3 regions of the Enterobacter sp. SCRI0065 genome follow, and region 1 is predicted to be linked to each of the others. Evidence: riboswitches for the same ligand, from Rfam matches in the RefSeq annotation. Region 1 holds a riboswitch; each other region holds the start of a gene.
The links. A riboswitch is a leader RNA that binds a small molecule or an ion and turns the genes downstream of it on or off. The one in region 1 is predicted to bind thiamine pyrophosphate.
Positions count from the first base shown of each region.

Region 2: linked by a shared signal. The riboswitch ahead of thiM (hydroxyethylthiazole kinase) and the one ahead of thiB (thiamine ABC transporter substrate binding subunit) in region 1 are both predicted to bind thiamine pyrophosphate.
Region 3: linked by a shared signal. The riboswitch ahead of thiC (phosphomethylpyrimidine synthase ThiC) and the one ahead of thiB (thiamine ABC transporter substrate binding subunit) in region 1 are both predicted to bind thiamine pyrophosphate.

Region 1 covers NZ_JCBAJB010000004.1:299,600-306,428, reverse strand. The annotation lists gene AC6EMZ_RS13955 (SIS domain-containing protein) at 1-382, shown strand, start outside; gene AC6EMZ_RS13950 (sugar efflux transporter) at 469-1,647, opposite strand; gene sgrT (glucose uptake inhibitor SgrT) at 1,769-1,921, opposite strand; gene sgrR (HTH-type transcriptional regulator SgrR) at 2,009-3,664, shown strand; TPP riboswitch at 3,701-3,801, shown strand; gene thiB (thiamine ABC transporter substrate binding subunit) at 3,833-4,816, shown strand; gene thiP (thiamine/thiamine pyrophosphate ABC transporter permease ThiP) at 4,792-6,402, shown strand; gene thiQ (thiamine ABC transporter ATP-binding protein ThiQ) at 6,386-6,829, shown strand, end outside.
Region 2 covers NZ_JCBAJB010000002.1:429,721-436,549, reverse strand. The annotation lists gene AC6EMZ_RS07895 (ADP-ribosylglycohydrolase family protein) at 1-385, shown strand, start outside; gene AC6EMZ_RS07890 (PfkB family carbohydrate kinase) at 382-1,338, shown strand; gene AC6EMZ_RS07885 (GntR family transcriptional regulator) at 1,312-2,058, opposite strand; gene thiD (bifunctional hydroxymethylpyrimidine kinase/phosphomethylpyrimidine kinase) at 2,108-2,908, opposite strand; gene thiM (hydroxyethylthiazole kinase) at 2,905-3,675, opposite strand; TPP riboswitch at 3,711-3,807, opposite strand; gene AC6EMZ_RS07870 (hypothetical protein) at 4,386-4,895, shown strand; gene AC6EMZ_RS07865 (diaminobutyrate--2-oxoglutarate transaminase) at 5,174-6,550, shown strand; gene AC6EMZ_RS07860 (pyridoxal phosphate-dependent decarboxylase family protein) at 6,569-6,829, shown strand, end outside.
Region 3 covers NZ_JCBAJB010000019.1:15,668-22,496, forward strand. The annotation lists gene thiH (2-iminoacetate synthase ThiH) at 1-192, opposite strand, end outside; gene thiG (thiazole synthase) at 192-959, opposite strand; gene thiS (sulfur carrier protein ThiS) at 961-1,161, opposite strand; gene AC6EMZ_RS22940 (HesA/MoeB/ThiF family protein) at 1,145-1,900, opposite strand; gene thiE (thiamine phosphate synthase) at 1,893-2,528, opposite strand; gene thiC (phosphomethylpyrimidine synthase ThiC) at 2,528-4,423, opposite strand; TPP riboswitch at 4,507-4,615, opposite strand; gene rsd (sigma D regulator) at 4,669-5,166, opposite strand; gene nudC (NAD(+) diphosphatase) at 5,262-6,035, shown strand; gene hemE (uroporphyrinogen decarboxylase) at 6,075-6,829, shown strand, end outside.

The DNA.
Region 1 (6,829 bases):
TCATGCCTATAGCGATGTTCATTTGATGTTAATGGCCGCCAGCCAGCTTAACGAAAATGATGTTGTCATTGCGATTTCACAGACTGGGGTCACCAGGGAAACGCTAAATGCAGTAACGACTGCCCGGGCGCATAAGGCAAAAATCATCTGCATCACCAATGATAACGGCTCTTCTCTTTCGCAATCGTCCGATTTATCTATCTTCAGCCCCGCGATGAGCGGCCCCCTGCTTGGACAAAATGCGGTGGCCAGAATTGTTCAATTAAATCTGCTGGACAGTTTATTTATTGCCATTCTTATGCAGGATTTTCAGGGAAATAAGGAAAAACTCGCCAGGGGTATCAATATTGTGAGTCCACTACATGGCAGGGGCATTGTTTAATGATGGATGCGTTTTCTCATGATATTCCCTGCGCCCGTTGTCGAGCGGGTCCTGCACATCTTTCAGTGACAGAACCCTTTGAATATTCAAACATCTTTCACGCGACAGGTCAGCGCCAGCGTGAGTACCGATATCGCTGCAATCACCCAGTACACCGTATGATGGCCGTAGCTCTGGACCAGCGCACCCTGAATCACTCCCGCCAGGATCACGCCGGTTGAGATACTGTTGGTAAAGAGCGTGGTCGCAGAGCCTGCCCTTCCAGGCATCAGATCCTGGAACCACAGCATGCCGATCCCGGCGACAATCCCGATGAAGATGGCGTTGAAGAACTGCAGTGCAAGCAGCGCCTCGCGGCTGTGAAAAAAGATAAGCCCAAGGTAAAACAGGACGCCTGCTGCTACCGCAGTCACCATCATCCGGCGTTTACCGAAGCGTTTCACGTAATAACCCGCCAGAATCATTGCCGGGATTTCCAGCCCTGCGGCGGTGCCCATTAAGATCCCCGCGAGCTTGTCCGGCAAGCCCAGGTCATTACTGATCCACAGCGGCATGTCGATGATGTACATGGTATTGCAGGTCCACATCAGTGTTGATGCGATAAACAACATGCGGACGTTTTTATTGTGCCAGCCGCTCACCTGGGTGACGGGTTTATCGGTGGCCTGCTCAATACGCGTGACCGACGGCAGCACAAACGCAATCAATGCCAGGCTGATGACAAAAATCCCTGCCGCGATGGAGAACATCATCGTGAAGCCGTAATTGAGCGCCAGCATAAAGGCCAGCGGCGGCCCGATAACCCACGCCAGCGAAAGCTGAGCACGCATAACCGAGCTGAACATCACCACTTCTCGCGCCGAGCTATCGGCATACTCACGCGCCAGCGCAAAGAGCTGCGGCATGGCGGCATTCGCCAGCGATGCCAGCAACACACCACAGGTGATAAGTGTCAGATAATGACGGCTAAAGGCGAACAGCAGCGCGTTGCCAACAGCCATTGCGCAGCAAAACAAAATGAGCTTACGCCTGTCGCCCTGGCTGTCCGAACGCTTAGCCAGCCACAAGCTCACTAAAATCCCGGCAATGGCGTTAACGGTGTAAAAAAGCCCCACCCAAAACGGCTGCGCGCCGACTTCCCGGCTTAGGAACAGACTTAGCGTCGGAGCCTGCAACGCCCCCGCGATGCCCATCATAAAAGCCACCAGCATAAAAGCGGCATACACGCCGTTCAGGCGGCGGCCCATTGTCATCAGCCAGAGCATGCGCAGTTCCTTGTCAAAGAAGAGTCAAAATTGGATGGAATGATAAACGAAAAAAGCCAGCAAAAACATTTTGCTGGCGGGTGATAAGCACCAATACTCAGTCACACATGATCGAGGCAAGTCAGCGTTCAGAGGTCACTTGCGTCACTTCCCACTGCATCAATTCCTCAAGCATTTTCAGCCGCACCTCTGGGCGCTGGCGGGCCAGCCAGGACACTCCTTTGATCGCTGAAAAGTACCGCTGATAAAATTGACACGTAGTAGACCTCTTCATATTCGCCTCCTCACTTCATCGAAAGTGATTATTGGCTTAATATAGGGATTAATAAATTGCTGGTTTTTTGTCAGGAGTTCCCCTTTTATGCCTTCTGGTCGTCTGCAACAACAATTTATCCGCCTGTGGCAATGCTGCGAGGGCCAGTCACAGGAGACAACCCTCAACGAGCTGGCCGAGCTGTTAAGCTGCTCGCGCCGTCATATGCGCACGCTACTCAACACCATGCAGCAGCAGGGCTGGCTCAGTTGGGAAGCCGAAGCAGGACGCGGCAAACGCTCACGCCTGTCCTTTCTGTATACCGGGCTGGCCTTACAGCAGCAGCGCGCCGAAGATTTGCTGGAACAGGATAAAATCGATCAGCTGGTACAACTGGTGGGCGACAAGGCCGCGGTGCGCCAAATGCTGGTGTCGCATCTTGGGCGAAGTTTTCGTCAGGGACGCCATATCCTGCGCGTCCTCTACTATCGCCCGATGAAAAATCTTTTACCCGGCAGCGCGTTGCGTCGTTCAGAAACCCATATGGCGCGGCAAATATTTAGCGGTCTGACACGTATAAATGAGGAAAATGGGGAACTAGAAGCAGACATTGCGCACCACTGGCAACAGCTTTCGCCGCTGCACTGGCGATTTTTCCTGCGGCCCGGCATTCATTTTCATCATGGCCGAGAACTGGAAATGAGTGATGTCATTGCCTCTCTCCAGCGCGCCCGCGAATTGCCGCTCTTTTCTCATATCGCAAAAATTCACTCGCCTACAGCCTGGACGCTGGATATTGAACTTGCCGAACCAGACAGATGGCTACCGTGGCTCATGGGCTATGTCCCGTCGATGATTCTGCCGCACGAGTGGCAATCAATGTCCAGCTTCGCCAGCCAGCCTATTGGAACCGGGCCGTATGCGGTGACGCGAAACAATAATAACCAGCTAAAAATCCGCGCTTTCGACGACTATTTTGGCTATCGCGCGCTAATTGATGAAGTCAACGTCTGGGTCCTGCCCGAGATCAGTGAAGAGTTTAGCCCCGGTCTGACGCTGGAAGGCCCAACCGAAGGCGAAAAAGCCGTTGAAAGCCGCCTTGAGGAAGGCTGCTATTATCTGCTATTCGATGCCCGTACCCACCGGGGCGCCAGTCATGAAGTACGTCAATGGATAAGCCGTATTCTGGCACCCGCTAATCTGATCTATCAGGCAGAAGATCGGCATCAAACCTACTGGTTCCCGGCATACGGCCTGCTCCCACGCTGGCATCATGCCCGTCCGGGATGCGGAGAAAAACCGGCAGGGCTTGAGACCATCACCCTGACCTATTATCGCGAACATGTTGAACACCGGTTTATCGCCAGAATTATGAGCAAGCTGCTGGCGGCAGAAAACGTCAAGCTGGAGATCCAGGAAGTTGATTACGACGAGTGGCATCGTGGCGATGCGGTGAGTGATATCTGGCTTAACAGCGCCAACTTCACCCTTCCGTTAGACTTCTCCTTGTTCTCGCACCTGTATGAGATCCCACTCATCCAGCACTGCATTCCCCGCGACTGGCAACAGGACGCTGCGCAGTGGCGATCGGGCGACATGAACCTGGCCGTCTGGTGTCAGCAGCTTCTGGCACAGCAGGCGATAGTACCGCTCATTCACCACTGGTTGATGATTCAGGGACAGCGCAGCATGCGCGGGTTACGCATGAACACTTTAGGCTGGTTCGACTTTAAATCCGCCTGGTTTGCGCCACCAGAACCATAATCCTTTCGTAATATTCACCAAATCATTACAATGCAAACGTTCTCAACGGGGTGCGGCATCGATGATGTGCGCTGAGATAATACCCGTCGAACCTGATCCGGATAATGCCGGCGAAGGGATTTGAGGCTGTCTCTCAAAATCCTTTGCCACTCAACTATGAGGTGCAAAGTGTTAAAAAAAGTTCTTCCTCTGCTGGCGCTGTTTGCGCTGCCTGCTTTTGCTAAACCTGTACTGACGGTTTACACCTATGACTCTTTCGCCGCCGACTGGGGCCCAGGCCCGGTGGTCAAAAAATCCTTCGAGGCCGACTGCGGCTGCGAACTGAAATTCGTGGCGCTGGAAGATGGCGTATCGCTGCTGAACCGTCTGCGTATGGAAGGTAAAAACAGCAAAGCCGACGTGGTGCTCGGTCTCGACAACAACCTGCTTGAAGCGGCCTCGCAAACGAAGCTATTTGCAAAGAGCGGTATCGCCCCTGACGCGGCCACCGTGCCGGGTGGCTGGAAAAACGACACGTTCGTGCCTTTCGACTATGGTTACTTCGCGTTTGTGTATGACAAAAACAAGCTCAAAAACCCACCAAAAAGCCTGAAAGAGTTAGTTGAGAGCGATCAGAAATGGCGCGTGATTTATCAAGACCCGCGCACCAGTACGCCGGGCCTTGGCCTGCTGCTGTGGATGCAGAAAGTGTACGGCGACAACGCTCCAGAAGCCTGGCAAAAACTGGCGACGAAAACCGTCACCGTCACCAAAGGCTGGAGTGAGGCCTATGGTCTGTTTCTGAAAGGTGAAAGCGATTTAGTACTGAGCTACACCACCTCTCCGGCCTATCACATTATCGAAGAGAAAAAAGATAACTACGCGGCGGCTAACTTTAGCGAAGGCCACTATTTGCAGGTTGAAGTCGCCGCTCGAACCGCCGCCAGCAAACAGCCGGAGCTTGCCGAGAAATTCCTGAAATTTATGATCTCTCCGGCATTCCAGAATGCGATCCCCACCGGCAACTGGATGTATCCGGTCACCGACGTGACGCTGCCTGCGGGCTTTGACTCACTCACCAAACCGCAAACGACGCTGGAATTTACACCTCAGCAGGTCTCTTCCCAACGCGCAGCATGGATCGGTGAATGGCAACGCGCCGTCAGCCGCTAATTCCCGGCTGGCTCATCCCTGGGCTGATTGCTGCCACGCTAATGGTCGTGGTCAGCGCAGGGGCGTTCCTCGCGCTAGGGTTAAACGCACCGGAGAGTGACTTTCTCGCTCTCTGGCACGATAGCTATCTTTGGCACGTCGTTCGTTTCTCTTTCTGGCAGGCGTTTCTCTCCGCCCTGCTTTCCGTCGTGCCCGCCATTTTTCTGGCTCGCGCCCTGTATCGTCGCCGTTTTCCTGGCAGGAACGCGTTGATACGCCTGTGTGCAATGACGCTAATCTTGCCCGTGCTGGTGGCCGTTTTTGGCATCCTCAGCGTGTACGGACGCCAGGGTTGGATTGCCGCGCTCCTGAACGCTTTTGGCATCGAATGGACGTTTTCACCCTACGGCCTTCAGGGAATCCTGCTGGCGCACGTCTTTTTCAATATGCCGATGGCCACACGATTATTTTTGCAGGCGCTCGAGAACATACCCGGTGAGCAACGCCAGCTCGCCGCGCAGCTTGGCATGCGCGGCTGGTCGTTCTTCCGCTTTGTCGAATGGCCGTGGCTTCGTCGTCAAATCCCGCCGGTTGCCGCGCTGATCTTCATGCTCTGCTTTGCCAGTTTTGCCACCGTGCTTTCGCTCGGCGGCGGCCCGCAGGCCACGACCATCGAGCTCGCCATTTATCAGGCGCTTAGCTACGACTACGATCCGGGCCGTGCAGCGCTGCTGGCGATGATTCAAATGTTCTGCTGTCTTGGGCTGGTGCTGCTGAGCCAGCGTCTAAGCAAAGCCATTGCCGTCGGCAGCCATCAGATAAGCGGCTGGCGCGACCCGCAGGATTGCCTGCGCAGTCGCCTGTCCGATATCACCCTGATCGCGCTGGCGCTGTTGCTTTTACTGCCGCCGCTGCTGGCGGTGGTCGTTGATGGTCTGAACCTGAATCTGATTTCCGTGCTGCAACAGCCGGTGCTGTGGCAAGCGTTGTGGACGTCTCTGCGCATTGCGCTGGGGGCAGGATTATTGTGCGTACTGCTGACCACCATGTTGCTGTGGAGCAGCCGCGAACTTTACGCTCGCGGTGCAAACACCGCCGGTCAGGCGCTGGAATTGAGCGGTATGCTGATTCTGGCAATGCCCGGCATCGTGCTGGCGACCGGTTTCTTTTTACTGTTCAACAGCACCGTTGGGCTGCCAGAGAACGCCGATGGCATCGTCATTTTCACCAATGCACTAATGGCTATCCCTTACGCGCTCAAGGTATTAGAAAACCCGATGCGCGACATTAGCGCCCGATACACCTTACTCTGTCAGTCGCTGGGAATGCAGGGCTGGCAAAGGCTGAAGGTGATTGAGCTGCGTGCGCTCAAACGCCCTCTCGCACAGGCACTGGCTTTTGCCTGCGTGCTGTCGATTGGGGATTTCGGCGTCGTCGCGCTGTTTGGGAATGAAGATTTCCGCACTCTGCCTTACTGGCTTTACCAGCAAATTGGCTCTTATCGCAGCCAGGACGGTGCCGTCACGGCCCTGTTACTCTTGCTGCTGTGCTTTACCTTATTTACCGTTATCGAAAAACTTCCGGGGCGTGATGTTAAAACTGACTGATGTAACCTGGCTTTATCAGCACCTGCCGATGCGCTTTTCACTGTCCGTTGGTCAGGGCGAAACCCTCGCTATCCTCGGCCCCAGCGGGGCGGGAAAAAGCACGCTGCTCAGCCTGATTGCAGGCTTTCTGCCGCCAGCAAGTGGGTCCATCGTCATTGATGCTAAAGATCATACCCATACGCCGCCGTCGCAACGCCCGGTCTCGATGCTTTTTCAGGAAAATAACCTTTTCACCCATCTGACGGTGCGCCAGAACATTGCACTAGGGATGAATCCGGGCCTTAAGCTAACAGAAGCCCAGCGTCAGAAACTGGACGTTATCGCCCAGCAGATGGGGCTTACGGAATTTATCGAGCGGCTGCCAGGAGAGCTCTCCGGCGGCCAGCGTCAGCGGGTAGCGCTGGCACGCTGTCTGGTGCGCGAGCAG
Region 2 (6,829 bases), on a different contig from region 1:
AGTGACCACCTTTAGCGCGTCGCTTGCCGCACGCATTGAACTGGCGGTCAAAACGGTACGGGACGCCAACGGCATTGACTCCGCCAGCGAAGCGATTTATCAGTTGGTCGGGGCTGGCACCAGTACCATTGAATCCGTCCCCGCCGCGATTGCTATGGTCGAACTGGCGGGTACCGATCCTAATCGCTGCGCCATCTTGTGCGCCAACCTCGGTGGCGATACCGACACCATCGGCGCGATGGCCACGGCCATTTGTGGTGCGCTGCATGGGGTTAAGGCCATTGATCCGGCTTTGAAAGCAGAACTTGATGCCGTCAATCAGCTCGACTTCGGGTATTACTGCGAAAGGTTGCTGCACTATCGGGAACAGAGAGAGGGAGTATGAATACAGATCTCTGCGAGCGTATCGATACCTTAAGCGCGCGGCGTCCGATAACGGTTTTGGGGGCAGCGGTGATCGACGTCATTGCCGACGCTTACGCCCTTCCCTGGCGCGGTTGCGATATCGAGCTTAAACAGCAGGGCGTTAATATTGGTGGCTGCGCGCTGAATATCGCTATTGCACTCAAGCGACTCGGCATCACGGCACAAAACGCACTCCCGGTGGGGCACGGCGTGTGGGCGGATATCATTCGTCACGCGATGGCAAAGCAGGATCTGCACAGTGCCGTTGACGCTGAAAGCGGCGATAACGGCTGGTGTCTGGCGCTCGTTGAGCCTGACGGTGAACGTACCTTTATGTCGTTTAGCGGCGTAGAAAATCAATGGCAACAGCGTTGGCTGGACGCGCTGACGGTACCGCCGCAAAGCCTGGTGTATTTATCTGGCTATCAGCTCGCCTCGCCGTGTGGAGAATTGCTGACATACTGGCTGGAAAAACTGACCGATATCACTGCATTTATCGATTTTGGTCCTCGCATCGAGGATATTCCAGCTGCGCTGATGTCGCGCATCATGGCCTGTAAACCGATAGTGTCATTGAATCGTCAGGAGGCGCACATCGCCGCCGTACGCCTGGGCGTTGAGGATGATTCTCTGGGTATGGCGTGGCAGCAGCATTATGGTTGCCCGCTGATTGTGCGTCACGATAAAGACGGAGCGTGGTATTACGACGCCGAAAAGACCGGCCATGTCCCGGCGTTCCCGGCAACCGTGGTGGATACCATCGGCGCGGGTGACAGCCATGCTGGCGGTACGCTCGCCGGACTGGCGGCGGGTTGGCCGCTTGCAGACGCGATATTACTGGGAAATGCGGTGGCCGCGTGGGTGGTTAGCCACCGTGGCGGAGACTGCGCGCCAACGCGCGAGGAATTACTCCTCGCATACAAAGACGTATAAATCGCTGCGACAGTAGCTAATGCTGTACTCAATCGGCCGGTGCTGCTGGTCAAGCGCAACTTGCTTGATCACCAGCACCGGTATTTTGTCGTCCATTTTAATGTGCATCTGGAATTCGCTATCAGGCATTCGCGCACTCACCCGAGAACGCGTCCGCTGCGGAAAGATATTCTGGCTGCGAAAGTAGTCATACAGCGAAATGCCAATCGCATCCGGATCGTGAATGAGCCCGACCGGCACCCAGGACTCCTCAATCGATACCGCATCGTCATCAACATAACGAATACGTTTAAGCATAAAGACCTCGCTCTGCGGCGCGATCGACAGCTCTGCCGCCACGTCATCAGGGCATTTTATCACGCGTTTGTTGACCCAGAGCGTGTCAGGCTTTTTACCGCGCAGCACCACCTGCTGAGAAAATCCGCGCGCCTCTTTAAGCGAATATTCAAAGATATTATTGATTTGTGTGCCATAACCCCGGGCGCGGGTGACGACACCTTCCTGTTCCAGCGCCTGCATCGCTTTGCGCACGGTGATACGAGATACTCCAGTCAACTGGCTGAGATCGCGCTCACCGGGCAAAATATTGCCATGCTCCAGCAAGCCAGTGCGGACGGCATTTTTGACCGTCTCGGCAAACTTGAGGTACAGCGGGGTATTATCTGGCGCTGCGAAGCGTTCACTGAGCTGAGCGATTAACCGGGTATGCGCTTGTTCCATCTCTGTTTTCCAGGCCGAAAGTCCTTATCCATTATACTACCTGAGCGCCTTACCACCACGCATGAAAATGGTGTACCGGGCCAATACCGTGACCCACCTCCAGACTATCGGCTTTCGCCAGCGCAGCAGAGAGCCAGCCTTTTGCTTCCTGCACCGTATCGGCCCAGTTTTCATGGCGCGGGCGCAAGGCTGCCAGGGCAGCGGAGAGCGTACAACCGGTGCCGTGGGTATTTTTGGTTACTACACGCGCAGCTGTAAAACGCTGCGCGCCTTCGCGGGTAAAGAGCCAGTCCGGACTTTCTGCATCATCCAGATGTCCTCCCTTCATCAGCACCGCTTCACAGCCTAGCGCCAGCAGCGCATTGCCCTGCTCTATCATCTCCGCTTCATTACGTGCAGGAGGCGTATCAAGCAATGCGGCGGCTTCAGGGAGATTGGGGGTGATCAGCGCGACGTGCGGTAGTAACTTTTTCCGCAGCGACTGCACCGCCGAGTGCGAAAGCAGCGGATCGCCACTTTTGGCCAGCATAACCGTATCCAGAACCACGTTTTGCACGCGGTAGCGTTTAAGACGCTCTGCCACCGCTTCAACGATATCCGTTTCTGCCAGCATCCCGATTTTGGTGGTATCAATGCGCACATCGCTAAAAACAGAGTCCAGCTGTGCCGCCACAAAATCAGGTTCAATGCGATAGACCGATTGCACACCACGCGTGTTTTGCGCCACCAGCGCGGTAATCACCGAACAGCCATACGCCCCCAGCGCCGAGAAGGTTTTAAGATCCGCTTGAATCCCCGCGCCGCCGCTTGGATCGGTACCAGCGATGGTCAAGGCATTAATGCGTTTCATGACTGCGCCTCCAGATTCCATAACGCGTCGATAAAGGCTGAAGCAAAGCTGCCCGGACCATGGCTTTGCGCCGCAGCACGCTCGCCCGCTCGCTTCATAAAACCGCATGCAGCGGCAATGTTATCCAGTCGATCGCCCGGGAGTGAACAGGCAGCGGCTACGACAGCGGAGAGCGCACAGCCGGTTCCCACGACCCGCGTCATCAGGATATCGCCTCCGGCAACGGTTCGCGTGCGTTGCCCGTCGGTGATGTAATCCACTTCGCCCGTCACGACGATGATGGCGTTAGTCTGGCGTGCCAGCGCCTGCGCTGCGGGTAGCGCACTGGCCGCGGAATCGGTCGTGTCGACGCCACGCCCACCGGCGCTCATTCCTGCAAGCGCCATGATCTCAGAGGCATTACCGCGAATGGCTGTGGGTTTAAGCGTCAGGATTTGCTGGCAAAAACGAGATCGAAATGCAAGCGCGCCCACTGCCACCGGATCGAGCGTCCAGGGCTTACCAGCGGCCACCGCACTTTCGATTGCGCGGCGCATGGATTGCGCACGAGGAGAAGTCAGCGTGCCGACGTTAATCAGCAGCGCATCGGCTAATGTCGCAAACTGTTCAGCTTCTTCGGCTTCTATGACCATCGCAGGAGATGCCCCTAGCGCCAGCAAAACGTTGGCTGTAAAGGCCTGCACCACATCATTAGTCATGCAGTGGGTCAGCGGAGAACGAGTGCGGAAGTGATGTAAGGCATGTAAATCGAGCAGGTCAGGCTGCATGGTTTCGCTCCTGCCTTGCGTGAAGAAGCGATAACCGGGAAGGCATCTGACTTCCCTACGCTGGCATTATCCAGATCAGGTGGTACGGGTATTTCTCAGCCTTCACGTAGAAGGGCACCCCGAGTCATTGTGTAAAACAAAATATTTCAGCTAGCGTAGAAGATGCCAGCAACGAAAGCAAGTACCTCAAGCTACCGTTTATTAATCACCTCGCTCAACCTAACGTAAAAGGCTTCAAATAATGTCTACATTAAAACACATTGATTATATAAAGATTAATTTCGCCCATCCTACTATATATTCTTCAAAATAAACCCACTCACTTAGTAAGACATTGAGATACAACACGTTATGTTGCAGATGGGATTAATCCTGGCTTATTACCGATTCGTGTCAAACCTGATCTACATCAAGATTATCAGCCTCACCTTACGGGATAGTAGCCCGGCGTAGCTATTACAGATACGCGCTGAATGTAATAAAGTACAGAGGCGAGTAATTGAACATTAATTATCACTCACGTCTTTGTCTATAATCATAATGATGGTAGCCAATGTTAAAAACAATTATCGCTTCGGCAATAGTCTCTATTGCACTTGTCGCTACAGGCGTTTTTATTGGTGTCATATATAAAAATACGGTCATCAGTCTGGCGGGTAACTGCCAGGACGAGTAACGTCAGTTTAAGCACATAGAATTAGGGTAAGTTAATGAAAAAAATATTAATGGTATTCATCACCGCCACGTCTGTTATTGCGCTTTCGGGATGCACAACGGAATCACAGCGTATCGCTAACTGTACCAATACCGGCGTGAGTCTTGATACCTGTTATAAGGTCGAACACGATAACCAAAATGTGAGTCGTGCTGCTGCACTTCAGAACGCCTATCAGCGCTCCGATGAATACGCAAAACAATACGATGCTAAACATCATCACCAACATGTTGACCAACATGCGCAGGCGGCACATGTTGCTGACCCTTTGCGCGAGGCGTCATTCTCTGCGAATGGAATCAACGCCACGGTGAGCAACGGCTTCTTTACCGCGACAATCAATGGCAAAAAAGCGACGGTTAAACGTTTTAATGCCAATGCCTATGAGCTTAGAGGCGCAGGCTACATCCTCTCTGTTACGCTTGATGAAAACGGTATTACGGATGCCTCCTGGAATAAAACCAAAGGGCGAGATCACGGCCTGCTGCAGGTTGTACAAAAATAATTGTATCGTCAGCCCTATTCTTCATAGGGCTTAATATTATCTGGCGTAATAATTTTACATAGGTTTACGCCCGTCATGCCTTAATAAAACCACATCAAAAACAATGGCTAACCCCCCTTCACTCAACGCATTTTTATTGTAACAAAACAGTAAACAAATTAACCATTGAGCCACGTGCCAAAAGGCTCTATATTGGCCCCGATTTTTCCATGACCCATCTTTCTTTTAACTATTTATTCAATCGAGGCGCTAAAGGCAGCCCCGGTTGTGGGAGTGATATGATGACGGATAAAGTCCGTATTGACACCGCAGATGCCCATAAAAGCAACGAAACCTATCTGGCCCGTCAGGCCGAGTTTGAATCGAACGTCAGGAGTTATCCTCGCAAACTGCCTTTAGCGATTACTAAAGCAGACGGCGTGTGGATAACCGATGCAGATAATAAAGAATACCTTGACTGTCTTGCAGGCGCTGGCACCCTCGCGCTTGGCCATAACCATCCTGATGTGCTGAAAAGCATCCAAAATGTCATTACCAGCGGCTTGCCGTTACATACACTGGATCTGACGACTCCGTTGAAAGACGAGTTTTCTGAATACCTGCTCTCCCTGCTACCAGGTCAGGGCAAAGAATATTGCCTGCAGTTTACCGGCCCATCCGGCGCTGACGCCGTTGAAGCTGCGCTGAAGCTTGCAAAAAAAGTGACCGGTCGTAGCAGCATTATTAGCTTCTCCGGCGGCTATCACGGCATGACCCACGGTGCATTGTCCGTTACGGGCAACCTGTCGCCGAAAGAAGCGGTCGATAACATGATGCCGGAAGTGCAGTTCATGCCGTATCCGCACCAGTACCGTTGCCCACTGGGTATCGGCGGTGACGCGGGCGTGAAAGCGCTGACCTATTATTTTGACAACCTGATTAACGACGTGGAAAGCGGCGTACGTAAACCTGCGGCGGTGATTCTGGAAGCCGTTCAGGGTGAAGGCGGCGTTAACCCGGCCCCTGCCGAGTGGCTGCAACGCATCCGCAAAGTGACTCAGGAACACGGCATTCTGCTGATCCTCGATGAGGTTCAGGCAGGCTTTGCACGTACCGGTAAGTTCTTCGCGTTTGAACACGCGGGTATTGAGCCAGACATCATTGTGATGTCCAAAGCCGTTGGCGGCGGTCTGCCGTTGGCCGTTCTTGGCATCAAAAAGCAGTTCGATGCATGGGCTCCAGGCCACCATACCGGTACTTTCCGTGGCAACCAGCTGGCGATGGCTACCGGCCTGACCACGCTGAAAATCCTGAAAGATCAGAACATCGCTGACAAAGTGGCCGCTCAGGGCGAATGGCTGAAAGATCAGTTAACCGAACTGCAGAAACGTTATCCGGTGATCGGCCACGTACGTGGTCTGGGCCTGATGATCGGTATCGAGATCGTTAAACCGAACGAAGCCGCTGACCATATGGGCTGCTTCCCGGGCGATGGCGACTTGTCTGCGCTGATCCAGAAGAAATGCTTCGAAGCAGGTTTAATCCTGGAGCGCGGTGGTCGTGATGGTGTTGTGTTGCGCCTGCTGCCGTCCTTGCTCATTAACGAGCAAGAGCTGAAAGTATTCCTGGATAAATTTGAGCAAGCGTTGCTTGCCGCGGGCGTTCGCCCGGTATAACCGGAGTTGTTGACAAAGATGTCTGATTCAAACCCAATTCTGTCGTCTTCGGCGCAAAGCATCGAAGCGTACAAGCAGGCAATCGAGCAGAGCAGCCAGGCCGTTATGCAGTGGCTGCAGCAGTCCGAAATGTATCAGGGGAAAACGGTCGCGGAACTGCGCGAGAATATCTCCCTGAGCTTCGGTCAGAAAGGCCTCGGCAACGAGGCCGCGATTGCGCGTGCCGTTGAGTATTTCCTGAAAGACAGTCTGTCCGTACACCATCCTCAATGTGTGGCG
Region 3 (6,829 bases), on a different contig from region 1:
CAGCCGTTGTGCGCGCTGTGCCATGGGCTCAAGATAATTGCTGGCGGCGGGGGAGAGCAGGGCCATCATGTCGTCGCGGGTGGGATGACGCGCATGTAATGCGCGCTCCACATCGGCGGGCGTTTTGCCGTTGATGCGCATCCGAATATCATCCCAATCCAACTGTCGCCAGCGGTCAGTAAACGTGCTCATCAAAATGCCTCCAGAAATCCGGTCAGCGGGCTGGTTGCCTGTGCCTGATAGCGACGTGCGCCAGCGCCAGAGTGCCGCGCCAACACGCCCGCTTCTACCGCCAGGCGAAACGCACGGGCCATCATTATCGGATCTTCTGCGACCGCAATTGCCGTATTCACTAAAACCGCGTCAGCGCCCATTTCTAGCGCCTGTGCCGCATGACTCGGCACGCCAATTCCCGCATCGACCACGACCGGTACCGTCGCTTGTTCAATAATGATTTCAAGCATGGCGCGCGTTTCCAGCCCCTGGTTTGAGCCAATCGGTGCGCCGAGCGGCATCACGGCCGCGCATCCTACCTCCTCCAGCCTTTTGCATAAGACCGGGTCAGCGCCGCAGTAAGGCAACACGGTAAACCCCTGCTTGACCAGAATCTCAGCCGCTTTAAGCGTTTCGATAGGATCCGGTAATAGCCAACGCGCATCAGGATGGATTTCCAGTTTCAGCCAGCTTGTCCCCAGCGCTTCCCTTGCCAGCTGCGCGGCAAAAACGGCTTCTTCCGCAGTCTTTGCGCCAGAGGTATTGGGTAGCAGCATTACGCCTGCCTCAAGCAGCGGTGCGAGTATGGCATCGCTATGATGACGCAGATCCACGCGTTTCAGCGCCAGCGTCACCAGTTGACTCCCGCTCTCGTGGATGGCTTCTACCATCAGTTGAGGCGAGGCGAATTTCCCTGTGCCGGTGAAGAGATGTGATTCAAAGATTTTATCTGCAATACGTAACATATCAGCCTCCCGCGATGACCTGAAAAAGCAGGATTCGATCGCCGTCGCGCACCTGCTGAAGCTCCCACTGCTCACGCGGCAGGATCTGTTGATTAAGTGCCAGAGCCATTCCTGGTTTTAGCTGGCGGAGTTGTTCAAGCAGCGTTGAGATTGTGAGCCCGTCAGTGCATTGCATTGGCTCATCGTTAAACAGGATCCGCATGATGGCCTCCACAAACCCGACAGCCGTTGGCGCGTTGTAACGCCAATTGCCGCCAGCTACCCGATCGCGCATCGAAGAGACGCAGCGTGTTGCGTGCGGTATCTATCTCGCTGAGTAGCTTGATGGCTTCTAGCGCCTGTAACGTACCCATGACGCCAACAACTGGGCCAAGAATGCCCGCCGTGCGGCAGTTGCGCTGAGGTTCTTCGTCATCTGGCCACAGGCAGCGATAGCAGCCCTGCGTCCACGGTGGCGTCAGCACCATCATTTGTCCGCCAAAGCCTACGGCGCTGGCCGTGATGAGTGGCTTACCCAGAACCACGCAGGCGGCGTTAATAGCCTGACGCGTTGCCATGTTATCGGTGCAATCAAGCACCACGTCGGCCAGCGAAATTTCATGATGCAGTGCTTCTCCTTCGAGCCTCTGCTGGCGAGCAAGAATCTGAATATCAGGGTTCAACTGGCTAAGCCTTCGCTTTGTGACCTGTGCTTTTGGCTGACCAAGGTCATCGATCGTGAACAGAATTTGCCGCTGCAAATTGCTCAGATGGATATCGTCGTCGTCGGCTAATACCAGAGTGCCAATACCTGCACCTGCCAGATACTGCGCTGCCGGAGCACCTAATCCACCCAGCCCGATGATCAATACCCGGCTGGCGAGCAGCTTCTGTTGCCCGTCGATGGCGATATCTTCCAGAAGGATCTGGCGGCTGTAGCGCATAAAGTCGCTGTCACGCATCGCCTGCTCCTGCCAGCTTCAGCAGCTGAGCTGTGGCAGCCTGCCAGTCAGCTGCCTGAGTGATGGCGCTGACCACCGCGATGCTACCCACACCGGTTTTCAATACCGCAGGAGCGCGGTCAAGGCTGATGCCGCCGATAGCCACCGTCGGGTAATCCGCCAGACGTTCGATATGTCGTGCCAGTTGTTCCAGTCCTTGTGGCGATGAAGGCATCTGTTTGGTCTGGGTGGGGAAAACATGACCGAGGGCGATGTATGAGGGACGTGCCGCCAGTGCGATGTCGATTTCCATATCATCATGAGTCGATACGCCCAGACGAAGGCCAGCATGACGAATGGCATTGAGATCGGTGGTTTCCAGGTCCTCCTGCCCCAAATGTACACCGTAGGCCTGATGCTTAATGGCGAGTTGCCAATAGTCATTGATAAAAAGACGGGCATCGAAACGGCGACCGAGCTCAATGGCGGTTAACACGTCACCTTCGACCTCCGCATCGGTTTTATCTTTAATACGCAACTGGAGTGTTTTTACACCCGCATTTAACAAGCGAGCAATCCACTCCACACTATCGACAACCGGGTAAAGACCTAAACGAAAAGGTACCGGTGGAAAATCAGGCTGGTACATTATGCCTCCTCTTTTTTGAGGTAGATTTCGCCACCTTTGGCGCGGAAGTTTTCTGACATATCCGCCATGCCCACTTCAATCACCTGCTTTGCGGCGTAGTCGCGCACTTCCTGGCTGATTTTCATTGAGCAGAACTTTGGTCCGCACATAGAGCAGAAGTGGGCAACTTTGCCGGATTCCTGCGGTAGCGTTTCGTCGTGGTAAGCGCGGGCGGTAAACGGGTCAAGCGCCAGATTAAACTGGTCTTCCCAGCGGAATTCGAAGCGCGCCTTAGACATGGCGTTGTCGCGGATTTGCGCGCCAGGATGGCCTTTTGCCAGGTCGGCGGCGTGAGCGGCAATTTTGTAGGTAATTAGCCCCTGCTTAACGTCTTCTTTGTTTGGCAGACCGAGGTGTTCTTTTGGCGTGACGTAACAGAGCATCGCGCAGCCGAACCAGCCGATCATCGCCGCACCAATGCCAGAGGTGAAATGGTCATAGCCAGGCGCGATATCTGTGGTTAGCGGGCCTAGCGTGTAGAACGGCGCTTCGTGGCAGTGCTCCAGTTCTTCGGTCATGTTGCGGCGAATCATCTGCATTGGCACGTGTCCCGGGCCTTCGATCATGACCTGCACGTCATACTCCCAGGCGATTTTGGTCAGTTCGCCAAGCGTATGCAATTCGGCAAACTGCGCTTCGTCATTGGCATCACGAATGGAACCTGGACGCAGACCATCGCCCAAAGACAACGAAACGTCATAGGCCGCGCAGATTTCGCAGATATCGCGGAAATGTTCGTACAGGAAGTTTTCCTGATGATGCGATAGACACCATTTCGCCATAATGGAGCCGCCACGCGAGACAATTCCGGTCAGGCGTTTGGCGGTCATCGGTACGTAGCGCAGCAGAACGCCGGCATGAATGGTGAAGTAGTCGACGCCCTGTTCTGCCTGCTCCAGCAACGTATCGCGGAACGCTTCCCAGGTGAGATCTTCGGCAATCCCGTTCACTTTCTCCAGCGCCTGGTAGATCGGGACCGTGCCGATCGGCACTGGGCTATTGCGCAGGATCCATTCCCGGGTTTCGTGAATATAGCGGCCTGTCGAAAGGTCCATTACCGTATCCGCGCCCCAGCGCGTTGACCAGACCAGTTTCTCTACCTCTTCTTCGATGGAAGACGTCACCGCCGAGTTGCCAATATTGGCGTTTACTTTCACCAGGAAGTTTCGGCCTATGATCATCGGTTCCGATTCCGGATGATTGATATTGGCAGGAATAATGGCGCGACCGGCGGCTACTTCGTCGCGGACAAATTCAGGCGTGATGTTCTCGGGCAGACGAGCGCCAAAGCCTTCTCCCGGATGCTGGTGGCGTAAAATTTCACTGCGAATACGCTCGCGGCCCATGTTTTCGCGGATAGCGATGAATTCCATTTCTGGCGTGACCTGGCCCTGACGCGCGTAATGCAGCTGAGTCACGCACATGCCTACTTTTGCGCGTTTGGGGGTGAGCAGGCCGGTAAATCGCAGGTCATCAAGGCCATCGTCGGCCAGACGTTGTTTGGTATAAGCGGAGCTGCGTACGGTCAGCGCGTCGCAGTCGTTGCGTGCATCAATCCACGGCTGGCGCAATTTTACGAGTCCCTGTTGGACATTGATGGCTACGTCGGTATCGCCATATGGACCTGATGTGTCGTAGACCGGCACTGCTTCGTTATCTTCAAATTGCGGATTATCTCTGTCGCCACTAACGAGCGTTGGGCTGAGCTGGATCTCGCGCATAGGTACGCGGATATCGGCCTGTGAGCCGTTGATATAAATGCGTTTTGAGTTGGGGAAAGCGGTGCCTTCCAGCGTATCGATGAAGTGTTGGGCTTGCGCGCGTTGCTCGCGGCGGGTCAGTTTAGGTATAGACATAGCTCATTCCAAAAAAGAAAAGGAAGTGGCTTGTCAGACGACGGATGAAGCAAGAGGAAGGATCGCCCACGGGCGATACAACAACAAGTTTGACTCTTGTTCCCTTCGCAGGTCTTAACCTGATCAGGTTCCGCGGATCCCGAATTAACGGTCTCAGCCCGGCTTTCGCACTGGGCACTCCGACAAGAATTTGCTCCCCTAAAACAGGAGCATTGGTTGTAAACTATACGTTAATGATGAATAACTCAAGCTGGGCGAGCGATACTATCTTCGTTGCTGGTGTTCAGGTTGTTATCCAGTGCAAGCGCAATCAACGTATCTTCTAACGTGAAGCGTGCTTCCAGCGCTTCGCCGAGATCGGACAGGGCCTGCTGGAACTCAAGGTAGTTGTCATGATCTATGGCGTTTTCGAGCGTTGAATCATAGTAATCCATGATCTGCTGGGTATTCGCCTCCAGCTGTGGGTAGAGCTTAGTGGCGGCTAAATACGGATGAGTCCCTTCCATTTCTCGGATAATGCGTTCATAAATATTAAAATGACCGTCGGAAAGGTAGTCGACAAGGCTCTGACAAAAATTATCCAGCGCTTTTTCATTCAGGCGCATATACGATTCTTTGCCAGGCTTAATGCCTACCAGGTTGTAATAGGCAACGAGTAAATGTTTGCGCACGTGAAGCCAGCGATCGACCAGTTTATTACTTCCTCCAACGCGCTCTGTCAGGCTTTCTAGCTGGTTTAGCATGTTTGACTCCGCAAGGTTAAGGTTAAAAGCTGCCCACCTAAAATGTAAGAATAATGTAACCAACATGCCTGTGAAGCAAAGGTTGTGCAATAGATATGGATCGTATAATTGAAAAATTAGATCGTGGCTGGTGGATCGTCAGTCATGAACAAAAGCTATGGTTGCCTGGCGGAGAAATACCTTATGGCGACGCAGAGAATTTCGATCTTGTGGGGCAATCTGCACTTAAGATTGGCGAATGGCAGGGCGACTCTGTGTGGTTGATCCAACAACATCGACGCCACGATATGGGATCGGTTCGTCAGGTTATCGATCTTGATGCAGGGCTGTTTCAGCTAGCCGGACGCGGCGTGCAGTTGGCCGAGTTTTATCGCTCGCATAAGTTCTGTGGCTATTGTGGTCACGCAATGCGCCCAAGCAAAACCGAATGGGCATTGCTTTGCAATCACTGCCGTGAACGTTATTACCCGCAAATTGCGCCGTGCATTATCGTGGCGATTCGTCGCGATGATTCTATTTTGCTGGCACAGCATGTCCGCCATCGTAACGGCATCCACACCGTGTTGGCTGGCTTTGTTGAAGTCGGCGAAACGCTTGAGCAGGCGGTCGCTCGTGAAGTGATGGAAGAGAGCAGTATCAACGTTAAAAACCTGCGTTACGTCACCTCCCAGCCGTGGCCGTTCCCGATGTCACTCATGACGGCGTTTATGGCTGATTATGACAGCGGCGACATTGCGATCGACCCGAAAGAGTTGCTCAATGCCAACTGGTATCGTTATGACGATTTACCGTTGCTCCCGCCGCCAGGCACCGTGGCGCGCAGGCTGATAGAAGATACGGTGGCGATGTGTCGGGCCGAGTACGAATGACATGATACACTGAGGCCATAACGCTTAAGGAAATGCAAAATGACCGAACTGAAGAACGATCGTTATCTGCGTGCGCTGATGCGCCAACCCGTTGACGTCACCCCAGTGTGGATGATGCGCCAGGCGGGACGCTATTTGCCGGAGTACAAAGCCACGCGTGCGCAAGCGGGCGATTTTATGTCGCTGTGCAAAAATGCGGAGCTGGCTTGCGAAGTCACCCTGCAGCCGCTGCGCCGCTTCCCGCTCGATGCGGCGATCCTTTTTTCAGACATTCTGACTATCCCGGACGCGATGGGCCTTGGCCTGTATTTCGAGACGGGCGAAGGTCCGCGCTTTACCTCGCCAATCAAGAACAAGGCCGATATCGATAAACTGCCGATTCCGGATCCGGAACAAGAGCTGGGCTATGTGATGAATGCGGTTCGTACCATTCGTCGCGAGCTGAAGGGCGAAGTACCACTGATCGGTTTCTCCGGTAGCCCGTGGACTCTGGCGACCTATATGGTAGAAGGCGGTAGCAGCAAGGCCTTTACCGTAATCAAAAAAATGATGTATGCCGAGCCACTGGCCCTCCACGCGCTGCTCGATAAGCTGGCAAAGAGCGTCACGCTTTATCTCAATGCGCAGATTAAAGCAGGCGCACAGTCAGTGATGATCTTCGACACCTGGGGCGGCGTGCTGACCGGGCGGGATTATCAGCAGTTCTCACTGTATTACATGCATAAAATTATAGATGGCCTGCTGCGTGAAAACGAAGGTCGTCGTGTGCCGGTCACACTGTTCACCAAAGGCGG